2 regions of the Pseudarthrobacter phenanthrenivorans Sphe3 genome follow, and region 2 is predicted to be linked to the other one. Evidence: riboswitches for the same ligand, from Rfam matches in the RefSeq annotation. Region 2 holds a riboswitch; the other holds the start of a gene.
What was found. A riboswitch is a leader RNA that binds a small molecule or an ion and turns the genes downstream of it on or off. The one in region 2 is predicted to bind glycine.
Positions count from the first base shown of each region.

Region 1 (8,370 bases), 1.5 Mb from region 2:
GGCCAGCGTCACTGCGCCTGACTCGAAGTAGCAGGCCCGCAAGGGAAGCAGCCTGCCAGGCGCCCGCCCCGGAGTAAGGCTCCGCGGCGGGCGCCTTTTGCTGTCCGCGGCGACCATTGGGCGGGCATTCTCAGCTGGCTGCCTTGGGCACTTTCCGGAGGACGACGGCGGCCAGTCCTGCCGCCGCCGCCATCAGGACCAGCCCAATCGCCGCCGTGATGTGGACGCCCGAATCGAAGGCCGTTCCAGCTGCCTCCCGGACCGCCTCCGCCAGGGGGCCGGGCAGTCCGGCGGCCAGTTCAATGGCCCCGGCGAGCGTCTCCCCGGCGTGCAGGATGCCCTGGTTCGAGGCGGTTTCGGCGAGGTCCTCCGGCAGCCGCAGGTTCTGCTGGTAGGAGGCGGTCAGGATGGAGCCCAGTACGGCGGCTCCCAGCAGGGCGCCCACTTCATAGCCCGTCTCGGAAATGGCCGCTGCCGCCCCCGACTTCTCCGGCGGTGCGCTGCCCAGGATGAGGTCGTTGGAGGTGGTCTCGGCCGTTCCCACGCCCAGTGCCAGGACCAGGAGTGCGGTCAGCAGGAGCGGAGAGCCGCCAGTGCTGCTGCCAAAAGCCACCAGGCTGTAGCCGGCGGCACTGAGGGCCAGTCCGGATGCCACTACAAAGCCGGGGCGGACTTTCTTGACCACCGGCACCACAGCCAGGCCCGCCACCACTGTGGCCACCAGGGCAGGGATCATCGCCATTCCCGCAGCCGAGGGGGACATCCCCTCGATGAGCTGGAGGTGCTGGGCCAGGAAGAGGATGAACCCGTTGAAGGAAAACAACGCCAGGACGTTGGCGGCAATGGCCATGCTGAACACCCTGTTCCGGAACAGGGACATGTCCAGCAGCGGACTTCGCAGCCCTTTTTGTCGGCGGACAAAGGTGCTGCCCATGGCCAGGCCGAAAGCCAGGCATCCCAGGGCCAGCGGACCCGGGCCCTCCGTGGCGAACTCCTTGATCCCGAACACCACCGGGACCATGGTGAGCAGGGAGAGCAGGATGCTTGGCGCATCCACCCTGCCCGGTTCAGGGTCCTTTGATTCGGGGATAAAGGCCGGGCCGAGCGCCAGGAGCGGCAGCATGATGGGTACGGCCACCAGGAGTACCGCTCCCCACCAGAACTGCTCCACAAGCCATCCGCCGAAGATTGGACCCAGGGCGGCGCCGCCCGAGAATCCGGCGGCCCAGATGGCGACAGCCAGCCGCCGGCGGTTGGGGTCCGGGAAGATGTTGCGGATCAGGGACAGGGTTGAGGGCATCAGCATGGCGCCGAAGAAGCCCAGGGCAGCGCGGCCGGCAATGAGCCACAAGGCGGTGGGGGCAAAGGCTGTGGCGGCTGATACCGCCGCGAAACCGACGCTGCCGATGATCAGCAGCCGCCGCCGTCCGATCCTGTCGCCCAGGGTTCCCATTGCTACAAGGAGCCCGGCCAGTACCAGGGGGTAGGCATCCACGATCCAGAGCAGCTCAACACCGGAAGCATCCAGTGCGTGGGCGATGGCCGGCAGCGCAAAAGTCAGGGCGGTGTTGTCCACGGCCACCAGCAGCACGGGAAACATGAGCAGCGCCAGCGCCAGCCAGTCCCGCCAGGCGCTTTTCTCCATCGCCCCCTCGCGGACGTCAACGGCACTGCCGGCGAAGGGCGTGGGGTTTTGTTGGGAATCGCCAGTCATGCAATAACTGTACCGTCTGGACGGTACAGTTAAGAAATTGTCTTCCACCATTGGATGATGGGACCTATGGCCAGAAAACCTGTCGCGCGGGATGCCGTCCTCGATGCCTTTGAAGAACTCCTGATCGACGTGGGGGAGCGCGCGGCGACGCTGGAGGCGGTGGCAAAGCGCGCCGGGGTTTCCAAAGGGGGCCTCCTGTACCACTTCCCCAACAAGGAAGCCCTCATTGCCGCCACCCTCGAACGCCTTGACCGCCTGGCGGGGGAGGACCTTGCCGCGATGGCGTCCGCCCCCGAAGGGGCTGCCGCCTACTTCATCCGCTCGTCGCTGTGGGCAGATACCCCCTTGGACCGCTCCTTCGTAGCTGCCACCCGCCTGGCCGAGGTGGCCCATGAGGAGGCCCGCCGACGTTTTGCAGCCATCCAGCAGCAGTGGCTGGACCTGATCGGCAAGGATGTCGGACCGGCGATGGCCAAGGCGGTGCTGTACATGGGGGACGGGCTCTATTTCAATGCCATGTGGGAAAGTGGACCGGCTGGAAATGCCGCCGGCAGGCAGGGTGAGGTGGAAGAACTCCTCGCGGCCGTGGAGCGGTTGCGGGGCTGAGGACCATTTGCCCCGCTGCCTGCCGCATAGGAGAATTAGCTTCGTGCGGGCCCTGACCGGCCGCCGCACAAGAACCAACTGAATAGCCTTTGATCTGCGGCGGGAGAGTCCTGCCTTCAGGTACAAGCAGGCGCCGTAGGAGCAATACCTCCCCAGGAATCTCACAGGCCCACGTACCGCCGCGGCGAGGCACCTCTGGAAAGCAGCACAGGGCCCACGCGCATCCGGTCTCGGAGCCGCGGGCCGGAACGCTCACCGACGGTGCAAGCGGGGCCGGCGGAAGCCGGCAACGCGGAAACTCTCAGGTTCACCTACAGAGCGGGGAGGACCCGAATCGATGTGGCGTACCCTGCGCCGCCTGAGTTATGGAGCTCCTCGTGACTGTTACCCCGGCCGCCTCACCGGCAACTGCTACCGCCGCCGCCACCTTCGTTGACCGGCACATCGGCACCCGCCGCCAGGCCGACGTCGAGACCATGCTCAAGGCCGTTGGCTACGACACCGTGGACGCGCTGGTTGATACCGCCGTCCCCGAGGACATCCGCCAGGAATCCGTACTGGAACTGGCGGGCGCCCTGAGCGAGGTGGAGGCGCTCGCAGAACTCCGCAGGCTCGCCGCCAAGAACAAGACCGCCGTCCAGATGATTGGCCAGGGCTACTACGACACCGTGACCCCGCCGGTGATCCGCCGCAACATCCTTGAGGGACCGGCCTGGTACACCGCGTACACCCCGTACCAGCCCGAAATCTCGCAGGGCCGGCTCGAGGCACTGCTGAACTTCCAGACCATGGTCCAGGACCTGGTGGGCCTGCCCATCGCCAACGCATCCCTGCTGGACGAAGCCACCGCCGTTGCCGAAGCCGTGCTGATGATGCGCCGGGCCAACAAGAACAAGGACGCCCGCGACGGCAAGACTGTCCTGGACGCCGACTGCCTGCCGCAGACCATCGCCGTCGTAAAAGGCCGCGCCGAGGCGCTTGGCTTCGAGGTTGAGGTCGCGGACCTGACGGCCGGCCTGCCCGACGGCGCCATCAACGGCATCGTCCTCCAGCAGCCCGGCGCCTCGGGCCGGGTCTGGGACCAGTCCGCCGTCATCGCTGCCGCCAAGGAGCGCGGCGCCCTGGTGACAGTCGCCGCGGACCTGCTGGCCCTCACCCTCATCACCCCGCCGGGCGAGCAGGGCGCGGACATCGCCGTCGGCTCGGCGCAGCGCTTCGGCGTCCCGCTGTTCTACGGCGGCCCGCACGCCGCCTACATGGCCGTGCAAAAGGGGCTGGAACGCTCCATGCCCGGCCGCCTGGTGGGCGTCTCCAAGGATTCGGCGGGAGTTCCGGCCTACCGCCTGGCCCTCCAGACCCGCGAGCAGCACATCCGCCGGGAGAAGGCCACGTCCAACATCTGCACGGCCCAGGCGCTGCTGGCCATCGTGGCCTCGATGTACGCGGTGTACCACGGTCCGGAGGGCCTGGCGGCGATCGCCCGGTCCGCCCACGTCCACGCCAAGACCCTGGCTGCCTCCCTCAAAGCCGCCGGCTTCGAGGTGCGGCACACCAGTTTCTTCGACACGGTCACCGTGTTCGTCCCGGGAAAGGCTGCGGGTATCATCGCCGCAGCGGAGGCGCAGGGCATCAACCTGCGCAGCATCGACGCTGACACGGTGGGCTTCTCCACGGATGAAACCACGACGGCGGCAATCGTCGACGCCGTCCTGGCCGCCTTTGGCGTCTCGTCCACGGCAGATGGCGACGCTGCCTTGGGCCTGGACGCCGCCGTCGAACGTTCCTCTGATTTCCTGCAGCACCCTGTGTTCAACACGCACCGCTCCGAAACGCAGCTGTTGCGCTACATCCGCAAGCTCAGCGACCGCGACCTCGCGCTGGACCGGACCATGATTCCGCTCGGTTCCTGCACCATGAAGCTCAATGCCACCGCCGAGATGGAAGCCATCTCCTGGCCGGAGTTCGCCTCCATCCACCCGTTCGCGCCGGACTCCCAGACCGAGGGCTGGCGTGAACTGATCGCGGACCTGGAAGCGCAGCTGACCGAGATCACCGGGTACGACCAGGTGTCCATCCAGCCCAACGCCGGCTCCCAGGGCGAGCTCGCCGGGCTGCTGGCAATCCGTGGCTACCACCACTCCCGCGGTGAGGCGCAGCGGAACGTCTGCCTCATTCCGGCCTCGGCCCACGGCACCAACGCCGCCTCCGCTGTCCTGGCGGGCATGAAAGTGGTTGTTGTGGCCACCGCTGCCGACGGGACCATCGACCATGCAGACCTTTACGCCAAGATCGAGGCCAATAAGGACGCGCTGTCCTGCATCATGATCACCTACCCCTCCACCCACGGGGTGTACGACGCCGACGTCCGCGAGGTCTGCGACGCCGTCCATGCCGCCGGCGGCCAGGTCTACATCGACGGGGCAAACCTGAACGCCCTCGTGGGCCTGGCACAGCCCGGCCAGTTCGGCGGCGACGTCTCGCACCTGAACCTGCATAAGACGTTCTGCATCCCGCACGGCGGCGGCGGACCCGGCGTCGGGCCCGTTGCTGCGAAGGCGCACCTGGCACCGTTCATGCCGGGCAATGCGGCCACGTGGACCGAAGGCAACGACGTCCCCATCTCCGCCTCCAAGTACGGTTCCGCCGGCGTCCTGCCCATCTCCTGGGCCTACGTGAAGCTGATGGGCGGGCAGGGGCTGACGGATGCCACCAAGTCGGCCCTGCTGGCAGCCAACTACATCGCCGCCCGTTTGAACGACTTCTTCCCCGTGCTCTACACCGGCGAGGGCGGGCTCGTGGCGCACGAGTGCATCCTGGACCTGCGCGAGCTCACCGCCCGCACCGGTGTCACCGCAGAGGATGTGGCCAAGCGCCTCATCGATTACGGCTTCCACGCCCCCACCCTGGCGTTCCCGGTTGCGGGCACCCTGATGGTGGAGCCCACCGAATCCGAGGACCTGGGCGAGATGGACCGCTTTATTGAGGCCATGATCTCCATCCGTGCGGAAATCGACCAGGTTGCTGCGGGTGATTTCACCGTGACGGACAGCCCGCTGCGCAATGCCCCGCACACCGCGGCGGCCGCCATCAGCAGCGACTGGGACCGCGCTTACCCGCGTGAACAGGCTGTGTTCCCGGTGAAGTCCCTCAAGCAGGACAAGTACTTCCCGCCGGTGGGCCGCATCGACGGTGCCGCAGGGGACCGCAACCTGATCTGCTCCTGCCCGCCGCTTTCCGAGTTCGAAAACTAAGGACTTCCCATGACTGAGAAGTACACCGCCCTCTACGACGAGCACAAGAAACTGGGAGCGTCCTTCACCGACTTTGGCGGCTGGCAGATGCCCCTGAAGTACAAGTCTGAGCTGGCCGAGCACCACGCCGTCCGTAACGCCGCCGGCCTGTTCGACCTCTCCCATATGGGCGAAGTCTGGGTCACCGGGCCGGACGCCGCCGCCTTCCTGGACTATGCGCTGGTGGGAAAGATCTCCGCGATGGCGGTGGGCAAAGCGAAGTACTCACTGATCTGCAATGAGGACGGCGGGATCATCGACGACCTCATCACCTATCGCCGGCCCGCTGCTGAAGACGGCAATGACGTTTTCCTGGTGGTTCCCAACGCGGGCAACGCGGCGGTGGTTGCCGCCGCCTTGGCTGAGCGGGCCGCGGGCTTCGACGTGCAGGTGGTTGACGCCTCGGCGGCGACCTCGCTGATCGCCGTCCAGGGTCCCAGGGCGCAGGAACTGCTGCTCCGCCTGGTACCGGCCGCCCAGCACCCGCTGGTAACGGAGTTGAAGTACTACGCCGCCGTGGAGGTTCCGTTGCTCGTGGGCGGCGCAGGGCAGGACCTGCTGCTGGCGCGCACGGGCTACACCGGCGAGGACGGGTTTGAGATCTTCGTGGGCAATAGCGATGCGGCGGCGCTTTGGCAGGCCCTTCTTGCCATTGCCGAAGAGGGGGAGCTGACACCGGCGGGCCTGGCTTCCCGCGATTCCCTCCGTCTCGAGGCCGGCATGCCCCTGTACGGAAACGAACTCTCCCTGCACGGAGACCCGTTCTCCGCAGGCCTGGGACCCGTCGTCGCACTCTCCAAGGAAGGCGACTTCGTGGGGAAGGCAGCTTTGGCGGCTAAGAAGGAAGCCGGGGCAGGCACCACCTCCGGACGCCGCCTCGTAGGGCTCAAAGGACTGGGCCGCCGCGCGGGCCGCAGCCACTACCCTGTCCTCAAGGACGGCAACGTCGTGGGCGAAGTGACCTCCGGCCAGCCCTCGCCCACCCTCGGATACCCGATCGCGATGGCTTACGTCGACGTCGCGTTCACCGCAATTGGCACCACCCTGGATATCGACTTGCGAGGCAAGGCAGAGCCGTTCGAGGTCGTCGACCTGCCGTTCTATATACGCTCCAGGTAAGGTGCCTCCCCGTGGTCACCTTTGGGCCCGGTGGGACTGGCATCCTCCGCGTGCTCGGTCGCGAAGACGCCCGCTGAGCGGACGTGACGCTCCCTTAGACGCACGCTTCCGGATACCGGTCCCACAGGGGCCGCGCTACTAACGGTTTCCGGTTCAACAGTCCGCCGCTTGCATCAAAGGTGAGATGACGTCGGTGGGTGAGCGGATTCCGGAAGCGTGCTCCCCGCCGTTCCCCTCGCCTCGCAAGCTCGGCCAGGGAACCCGAACGGCGTGGGCCCGGGCACGCGGAGGAATTCGGCCAGGCGCACCCAACCCCGCCACGAACTTTCTAGTTAGTGAGGTGTGTCAAGGATGTGAGACAGTCGCGTAGTTTCTTTTCGGTCAGGCAGCAGCGGGAAGCTGTTGGTTTCTGGTTGTGAAGTTGGCCATAGCCGTCGCCGGCGGCAGGCCTTCGTTGTTGGTGTGAGGCCGCCAGCGGTTGTAGAACACTTCGATGTAGCGCATAGTGGCCAGTCTGGCGTCCTGGCGGGTGGTGAAGCTGTGGTGATGGTAAAACTCGTTTTTCAGCGATGAGAACAGCGATTCCGCCACGGCATTATCCCAGCACACCCCGGTGGCGCCCATGGATTGGCGGATGTTATTCCCGGCGCACCAGGCGCCCATTTCGCGTGACGTGTACTGCGTTCCATGATCACTGTGGAAAATCGCGTTGGGACTCAAATGGCCGCGGTCTCTGGCCATCGTCAGGGCCCCGGTGACCAGCGAAGCGCGCATGTGTTCAGCCATAGCCCAGCCGACGACCATGCGGGTGCACAGGTCGATGACGGTGGCCAGGTAGAGCCATCCCTCGTCAGTGCGCAGGTAGGTGATGTCTCCGACCAGGCGCGTTCCGGGTGCTTCTGCTGTGAAGTCCCGGCCGATGAGGTCCGCGAAGACCTTGTCCGGATCTGAGGGGATGGTGGTGCGCTTGAAGGCGCGCATCCGCTTGGCGACCCACCCGTTCTCGGCCATAATCCCGGCCACGGTACCCACTGAAACCTCGATGCCGGCGGCGGCCAATTTGGTGTGGACCATGCGGTGGCCGAAGATCCCGTCGGAGGAATCGAAGACGGTCTTCACCTGATCGGTCAGCTCCCGGCGACGGAGCGCGGTCGGGGTTTCTGCGGCGTCCAGCCACCGGTAATACGTGGCCCGTGGGAGATCAAGCTGACGGCACATCCAGGCCACCGGGAAGTCGGCGTTCTTCTCCTGAACAACTCGGTACAAGTCCTCTACCGTTGTTCTTTGGCGAAGAACGCCGAAACTTTTTTCAGGAAATCGTTCTCCCTCTCCAGCTCGCGCAGCCGTGCCTCCAAAGCCTTGTATTTCGCAGGATCCACCGGATCATCCGGTTTGCCGCCGCCCTCCGTTTGCCCTTCACGGGACAGTCGCACCCAGCGTTTCAACGCGGTAACGGAAATGCCGAGCTCCGGAGCGACAGAGGCGGGTGAACGCCCAGATGAAACCACGAGCTCAACGGCATCAGCCTTGAACTCATCGGAATAGGTAAGTCGAGCAGACATGAGCACAATCCTTTCAAACTGTGTCTCACATCAGTAGTACACCTCATAGGAACCAAGCACATGGCTGTTGGAGTCTTTG
Region 1 covers NC_015145.1:833,808-842,177, forward strand. The annotation lists gene ASPHE3_RS03935 (Dps family protein) at 1-31, shown strand, start outside; gene ASPHE3_RS03940 (MFS transporter) at 131-1,645, opposite strand; gene ASPHE3_RS03945 (TetR/AcrR family transcriptional regulator) at 1,781-2,320, shown strand; glycine riboswitch at 2,411-2,509, shown strand; gene gcvP (aminomethyl-transferring glycine dehydrogenase) at 2,686-5,571, shown strand; gene gcvT (glycine cleavage system aminomethyltransferase GcvT) at 5,581-6,729, shown strand; gene ASPHE3_RS03960 (IS3 family transposase) at 7,111-7,995, opposite strand; gene ASPHE3_RS03965 (transposase) at 8,001-8,291, opposite strand; gene ASPHE3_RS03970 (L-serine ammonia-lyase) at 8,352-8,370, shown strand, end outside.
Region 1: another riboswitch for glycine. It lies ahead of gcvP (aminomethyl-transferring glycine dehydrogenase); the one in region 2 lies ahead of gcvP (aminomethyl-transferring glycine dehydrogenase).

Region 2 (8,370 bases):
CCCGGAGGCTCAACCCGCCCCGTGGTGCAGTACATCTTTGAAACCGGGTTCACCGGCTACCGGCTGGGCTATTCGGCAGCCATCTCCTACATCTTCTTCGGACTGATCGTGCTCGTCTCGGTCATGCAGTTCGTCATCACCCGCCGCAGGAGTGCATAACCATGGCAATTCAGACCCTCGACCGCCCCGAGTCAGGCACCAGTACCAGCCAGGACCTCCGCCAGCCCCGCAAAAAGATGACCGCAGGCAAGATCGCCGCCGTCGTGGTCGCCGCTCTTATCGCCTTCCTCTGGCTGATCCCGTTCGCCTGGGCAACCGCCACCGCCTTCAAGACCGAGACGGACGCCGCAGCTCCGAAGATCAGCTGGCTTCCGCCGTCGGGCTTTACTCCTGAAGCCTTCGTGAAGGTGTTCCAGGACGGCAACATCCCGCTCTGGACGTGGAACTCGCTCTACACCTCGGCGGCCATCACAGTCATCACCCTGGTGATCTCGGCGCTGGTGGCCTACGCCCTGTCCCGGATCGACTTCAAAGGCAAGAAGGTGCTGATGACGGTGATCATCGCCTCCATCATCATTCCTCCGCCGGTCCTGATCATCCCGCTCTTCTACCAGATGCTCGCCCTGCACATGATCGACACCTCCTGGGCGATCATCCTGCCGCAGGTCATCCACCCGGCCATGGTGTTCGTGCTCAAGAAGTTCTTTGACCAGATTCCACGCGAACTTGAAGAAGCCGCGGTGATGGACGGCGCCAGCCGCATGCGGATCTTCACCCAGATCATCCTGCCGCTGTCCCGGCCCATCCTGGCCGCCGTCGCCATCTTTGTGTTCATCGGCGCCTGGAACAACTTCCTGTGGCCCTTCATCGCCACCAATGACGGCGCGCTCCTCACCCTGCCGGTGGGCCTGCAGACTATCAAGAGCGCCTACGGCATCCAGTACGCGCAGAACATGGCGTCCGCCTTGCTCGCGGCGCTCCCGCTCATACTCGTCTTCCTCTTCTTCCAGCGCCAGATCATCAAGGGTGTTGCGACGACGGGTCTCGCCGGCACTTGACTCGACACCTTCCGCTTACCAAACCAACGCTACGAAACAGACCTGAACCAATACCAAGGAGCTGCTGAATATGTCCCGCGCACGGATCACCCTCGACCGCGACTTCACCATCGGCGAAGTACCCCGCCGCCTCTTTGGCTCCTTCGTGGAGCACATGGGCCGCTGCGTCTACACCGGCATTTACGAGCCGGGCCACCCTGAAGCGGATGAAAACGGCTTCCGCCAGGACGTCCTCAAGCTCGTCAGGGAACTCGGCGCCACCGTCATCCGCTATCCCGGAGGCAACTTCGTCTCCGGCTACAACTGGGAGGACGGCATCGGCCCGCGGGAGGACCGGCCCCGCCGGCTGGACGGCGCCTGGCACACCGTGGAGACCAACGCGTTCGGCCTGCACGAGTTTGTTGACTGGTCCCGCCAGGCTGGAACGGAAATCATGGAAGCCATAAACCTGGGCACCAGGGGAGTGGACGCCGCCCGGGAGATCGTGGAATACGCCAACCATCCCGGCGGCAGCTACTGGTCCGACCTCCGCGCCAAGAACGGCCACAAGGACCCGTTCAACATCAAGCTCTGGTGCCTGGGCAACGAGATGGACGGGCCGTGGCAGATTGGTCACAAGACCGCCGAGGAATACGGACGCCTGGCGCAGGAAGCCGCCAAGGCCATGCGCTTCGTGGATCCGGACATCGAGCTGGTGGCCTGCGGAAGCTCCAACTCGGGCATGCCCACCTTCGGCGCGTGGGAGCAGACTGTCCTGACGCACGCCTACGACGAGGTGGACTACGTCTCCCTACACGCCTACTACCAGGAGCACGACGGCGATGCCGGCAGCTTCCTGGCCAGCGCCGTGGACACCGACTACTTCATAGAGTCAGTCATCTCCACTGCCGACGCTGTCCGGGCGAAGGGAAAGCATAAGAAGCACATCAACCTGTCCTTCGACGAGTGGAACGTCTGGTATCAGCGCGGCCGGGACACTGAGGACCAGTTGCGCAACGTCGTCAAGGCAGGCTGGCGCGAGCACCCACGGCTCATCGAGGACAAGTACAACGTCACCGATGCCGTGGTGGTGGGGACCCTGCTGAACTCGTTGCTCCGGCACGGGGACCGCGTGAAGATCGCCAACCAGGCGCAGCTGGTAAACGTCATCGCCCCGATCTTCAGCGAGGAAAACGGGCCGGCCTGGCGCCAAACGATCTTCCACCCGTTTGCCCGCATGGCTGAGCTGGCCAAGGGCCAGATCCTGCGCCTGTCCGTTGACTCGGACAAGTACGACAACGCCCGCTACGGCGGCACCGACCTTGTGGATGTCAGTGCAACATGGAACGAGGAAACGGGCCGCGTGGCGCTCTTCCTGGCCAACCGCGGCCTTGAGGAAGCGGCGGACATCGACGTCTCACTGCGCGGTTTTGATGCCCGCCAGGTGGTCCGGGCGGAGGTCCTGGAAATTCCCGAAGGCGGGGACCGCTTCACCGCCAATACCCAAGACCGTCCGGGCCAGGTGGGGCTCAAGCCGCTGGAAGGAGCGAAGGCGAGCGGCTCCGAGCTCCGGGCAACGCTTCCGGCGCTGTCCTGGGCCGTCATTGAGCTGGACGTAACCAAGAACTGAAGCTTCCACCGCCGCCGCGGGGAGCGGCACCAAACGCAAGCGGACGACGGCGGGGGTCCCGCCGTCGTCCGCTTGCGTTGAGGAGGTCCCGCTTTAGGCGAGCCTGCTAGCTCTCGATTGTCACGCCGCGCCAAAAGGCGATGCGGTCCTCGATCTGCCGGGCGCGCGGCTTGGGCTCGGGGTAGAACCAGGCGGCATCCACGTTGAGCTTTCCGTCCACTTCCAGCGTGTGGTAGCTGGCCCTGCCCTTCCACGGGCAGACTGAATACATGTCGCTGTCCCTGAGGTAGCCGGCGTTGACGGCGTCGCGCGGGAAGTAGTGGTTGCCCTCCACCACCACGGTGTCCGTGGATTCGGCGATGACTTTTCCGTTCCAGATAGCCCTGACCATGTGGTTCCGTTCTGTTGGGCGCCGGCTGGCGGCGGCATGCTCGTAGGTATGTCAACGGCGCCAACGCAGGGCTTGTTCCCTAAACGGAAGCGGACGACGGCGGGAGCCTCCCGCCGTCGTTCGCTTTGTTTTGCGGTCCACTAACCGTCCGGTCGCTGCGGCTCCGGATTGGCTGGCTGATCAGCACCAGGCAAGGCTTATCGCATGAAAAGCGCAGGATTTCCGTAGGAATCTACATCCTGAACCAAAGGCCGTTTTCGTTGCGAAATCCGCGCTTACAGTTGTCTTAAAAAGCAGACTGTCCGGCTCCATGCGAAGCTTACCCTGGCAAGGCTCCAGAAGGTCCGGATCATCTGCTACGCCCGGCCGGTAACGCGGCAGGGAAATTGTCAACCAGCTCCGCTCTTCGCTCCTGATCCTTATGTTGGCCGTCACGCGAAGAGCTCTGAACGGAAAGCGAATGCATGAAGAAGCTTTTGCGCCATGCCCTTTTTGCTATTAGCGCCGTTTGTGCTGGATCAATGGCTCTCTTCCTGACCCCCGCTGTGGCTCATGCTGACCTTAGTCTTTCCCCCGCGTCTCCCTCGTACTCGCCTCCTCTGCCTCAAGGAGAGAGCCGATACATCGTTAAGTACGGCAACAACGTGAACGCGGAAGTGGAGTCCAAGTCCCTGGAACAAAACGGGATAGAAGTAAAAGCGACGCTTTCCCATGCAATGAAGGCTTCAGTAGTTGTAGCGACACCTAAGGAAATGGAGTCGCTGAAAGAATCGGCAGATGTAGCGTCCGTGGAACTCGACAGCCGTGGTTCGATAGCCGGTTCCACTTCCATCTGGGGGCTAGACCGGGTGGATCAACGATCCGGACGGGACGGGCAGTACAGCTTCGATTCTGAAGGGGCCGGCGTGAATGTCTACGTCGTTGATACCGGACTGCTCATGTCCCATTCAGAGTTTTCCGGCCGGGTCCCTGCGAGCTGGAACGCAATCAATGACGGCCATGGAGTTAATGACTGCAACGGTCACGGAACCCACGTCGCCGGAACGGCCGCCGGAACAACATACGGCGTTGCCAAGAAAGCGAACATCATTCCTGTCCGAACCCTTGAGTGCGACGGGAGCGGCTGGTCGTCCACCGTCATGGCGGGTATTGACTGGGCAATATCGCACCATGTCGCCGGTCAACCGGCCGTCATGAACCTAAGCGTCGGCGGTTTTACCAATGCCTCCTTTGACACGGCGGTTCAAAGCGCCATAAACGACGGGATAACAGTAATAGCGGCAGCAGGAAACTCCGGCCAGGATGCCTGCCTTACCTCCCCCGCCAAAGTTCCATCTGCCATTACCGTCGCAGCAACAAACGTCAATGATGCCCAAGCGTCATGGTCCAACTACGGTTCCTGCGTTGATATCCAGGCACCCGGGGTGTCCGTCAGGTCAGCGTGGAATAGCTCTCCTACCGGTGACAACACCTTGGATGGCACCTCAATGGCTGCTCCGCACGTTTCCGGTGCAGCTGCAATCCTGCTTTCCCGTAATCGTTCGCTGTCTCCGGCAGAACTTCATCAGACCATGATCAATAACGCCACGATCGGTGCGGTCAGCGCCAATAAGGGTGCGACTCCTAACAGGTTGCTGTTTGTACCCCCTCCCACTCCTCCTCTTCCCTCCTGCTCGAACCTGCAACTTGGTGATGCATGGGCCGGAGTGGGCACGCATTGTGGGTTGCAGGGAACGGCAACTTCTGTTCCGTCAACCGTTGAAGCCACGGTAGCTGCCAATGAATCACCTGCCACCGCCGTAACCGCCGTTGAAGCTCCTGTTTCTGCTTCCGCTGTCACTCCCGGTGCGGATGATGCGTCGGTTCCCGTGCGGGCTGATGCCCGCTCGCTTCAGCCCGAATCCAGTTCTGCCCAATACTCACCGGACGCCCGCACAGCGGACGGGGAAGTGCCTGTGGTTGAGCCGGAAGCGATTCCACCGGTGGCTGTCGCGGCCGATGTCACTGTGGACGCCGAAACTGCACCTTCAGAAACACCGCTGCCAGCAGCGCTGGCGGCCTCTGCTCCATCACCCTTGAGTGCTTCCGCGACAGCCCCTGTCGGCGTTACAGCAGAAGCCGCATCGGAGGGCAAGGCCGGCACTGAGGCGAACAACGCTGCTTGGACAACCGCGGCCGGATTACTGCTCTGTGGCTTGGCTTTTGCACATGCAGTCAGGAGATTGAGTCCGTCGCGGCGGCTGGCGATGCAACCCCGCGGTGCTACCGCGGACTCTTGTCGATGACGCAAAACCGGTTGCCGTCGGGGTCGGCGAGGACCACAAAGTCAGGGTCTTCCGGGTACAGCTCCCAGTCGACGCGCTGGGCGCCGAGCGAAACCAGCCGTTCCACCTCGGCGTCCTGATCGTCCGCGTACAGGTCCAGGTGGACCCGGGGGTGCTCCTGGATCGGCGTCTCGCTCAGCATGAGGGCCAACTGCGCTCCAGGGCCGGAAGCCGGCACAAGGATCACCCAGGTTTCGTCGCCGGGCTCCTGCGGGACGTAACCGAGGGCGGCGTGCCAAAAAGCGGTTGCGCGGGCGACGTCGTTGACGCCGAGGACTGTGCTGCCGATGGTCAACATCCGCCCAGCCTAAACCCGGTGGGCTGGGCCTGTCTTGCACGGGAAGGATGCCGCCGCCGTGCCTGTGGGGACACAATTTTGCATCCAGCCCCGCGATCCGGTAAGGTGTGAGCCGTGTCACCGACCAGTGGCACACGCTTATGATCTGCGGCGGGAGAGTCCTGCCGGTACGTTCTGCAGGCGCCGTAGGAGCAAATCCTCCCCAGGAATCTCTCAGGCCCACGTACCGCCGCGGCAAGGCAACTCTGGAAAGCAGTCCGGGCAACCGGGCTCACCGACGGTGCAAGTGGCGTCCCGCTGAACAGCAGGGCACTACAAAACTCTCAGGTCCCATACAGAGCGGGGAGGAACCCGAATCAAAGTGGCACCCTACGCCACCTGAATTATGGAGTTCCTCTCATGACGGTTCACTCGTCCCCAACCACCTTCGCAGACCGCCATATCGGCGCGCGCCGCCAGTCCGACATCGACACCATGCTCAAGGCCGTCGGCTACGACACCCTTGACGGCCTCGTGGACAGCGCCGTACCGGACTCAATCCGCCAGGACAAGCCCCTCACCCTCGAGAGCGCCCTCAGCGAAGTCCAGGTCCTCGCCGAGCTCCGCAAGCTCGCCGGCAAGAACAAGATGGCCGTGCAGATGATCGGGCAGGGCTACTACGACACCGTTACCCCGCCGGTGATCCGCCGGAACATCTTCGAAGCCCCCGCCTGGTACACCGCGTACACGCCCTACCAGCCGGAAATTTCCCAGGGCCGGCTTGAGGCGCTGCTCAACTTCCAGACCATGGTCCAGGACCTCACCGCGCTTCCCGTGGCCAACGCGTCCCTGCTGGACGAAGCCACCGCCGTCGCCGAAGCCGTGCTCCTGATGCGTCGTGCCAACAAGTCCAAAACCGCGAAGGACGGCAAGACCGTCCTGGACGCCGACCTGCTCCCGCAGACCATCGCCATCGTGCTGGGCCGCGCCGAGGCCCTCGGCTTCGAGGTGGAAATTGCCGACCTCACGGCCGGCCTGCCCGACGGCGACATCAACGGCCTCGTCCTGCAGCAGCCCGGCGTTTCCGGCCGCGTCTGGGACCAGTCCGCCGTCATCGCCGAGGCCAAGGACCGCGGTGCCCTGGTCACCGTCGCCGCCGACCTCCTGGCCCTCACCCTCATCACCCCGCCGGGCGAGCAGGGCGCGGACATCGCCGTCGGCTCCACCCAGCGCTTCGGCGTCCCGCTGTTCTTCGGCGGCCCGCACGCTGCCTACATGGCCGTCCGCCAGGGCATGGAGCGCACCCTCCCCGGCCGCATCGTCGGCGTGTCCAAGGACGACGCCGGTGTCCCCGCCTACCGCCTGGCCCTCCAGACCCGCGAGCAGCACATCCGCCGCGAGAAGGCCACGTCCAACATCTGCACCGCGCAGGCCCTGCTGGCCATCGTCTCCTCCTTCTACGCCGTCTACCACGGCCCGGACGGCCTCAAGGCGATCGCCGAAACCGTCCACAACAACGCCCGAGCCCTCGCCAGCACGCTGAAGGTGGCCGGCCGCGAACTGGTCTCCGACAGCTTCTTCGACACGCTCACCGTGCGCGTGCCTGGCAAGGCTGCAAAGGTGATCACCGCCGCCGAAGCCCGCGGCATCAACCTGCGCCTCGTCGACGCGGACACAGTTGGCGTGTCCGTCGATGAAACCACGACGCCGGAGGTCCTCTCCGCGGTGGCGGTCGCCTTCGGCGCCGGTCCGGTTGCGTCCGGCGAGGGCTTTGAGCTGCCCGAGTCCGTGCTGCGCACCTCCTCCTACCTGCAGCACCCGGTGTTCAACACGCACCGCTCCGAGACCCAGCTGCTCCGCTACATCCGCCGCCTCTCCGACCGGGACCTGGCACTGGACCGCACCATGATCCCGCTGGGCTCGTGCACCATGAAGCTGAATGCGACCGCCGAGATGGAGGCCATCTCCTGGCCCGAGTTCGCCTCCATCCACCCGTTCGCCCCGGATTCCCAGACCACCGGCTGGCGTGAACTCATTGCCGGGCTCGAAGCAGACCTCGCCGAAATCACCGGATACGACCAGGTGTCCATCCAGCCCAACGCCGGCTCACAGGGCGAACTCGCGGGCCTGCTGGCCATCCGCGGCTACCACCACTCCCGCGGCGAGGCACAGCGCAACGTCTGCCTCATCCCGGCCTCGGCCCACGGCACCAACGCCGCCTCCGCCGTCCTCGCGGGGATGAAGGTTGTGGTGGTTGCCACCGCTGCCGACGGCACGATCGACCACGCGGACCTGGAGGCCAAGATCGAGGCCCACAAGGACGTCCTCTCGGCCATCATGATCACCTACCCGTCCACCCACGGCGTCTACGACTCGGACGTCCGCGAAGTGTGCGACGCCATCCACGCCGCAGGCGGCCAGGTCTACGTTGACGGCGCCAACCTCAACGCGTTGGTCGGGCTGGCACAGCCGGGCAAGTTCGGCGGCGACGTCTCGCACCTGAACCTGCACAAGACCTTCTGCATCCCGCACGGCGGTGGGGGACCCGGCGTCGGGCCCGTCGCTGCCAAGGCGCACCTGGCACCGTTCATGCCGGGCGATGCCAACAAGGCTGCCCACGAAGCCGGCCACGGCGTTGCGATCTCCGCGTCCCGCTTCGGCTCCGCCGGTGTGCTGCCGATTTCCTGGGCCTACGTGAAGCTGATGGGCGG
Region 2 covers NC_015145.1:3,632,115-3,640,484, reverse strand. The annotation lists gene ASPHE3_RS16960 (carbohydrate ABC transporter permease) at 1-159, shown strand, start outside; gene ASPHE3_RS16955 (carbohydrate ABC transporter permease) at 162-1,058, shown strand; gene arfA (arabinosylfuranosidase ArfA) at 1,129-2,667, shown strand; gene ASPHE3_RS16945 (DUF427 domain-containing protein) at 2,774-3,058, opposite strand; gene ASPHE3_RS21605 (S8 family peptidase) at 3,703-5,343, shown strand; gene ASPHE3_RS16940 (VOC family protein) at 5,321-5,680, opposite strand; glycine riboswitch at 5,822-5,919, shown strand; glycine riboswitch at 5,921-6,028, shown strand; gene gcvP (aminomethyl-transferring glycine dehydrogenase) at 6,080-8,370, shown strand, end outside.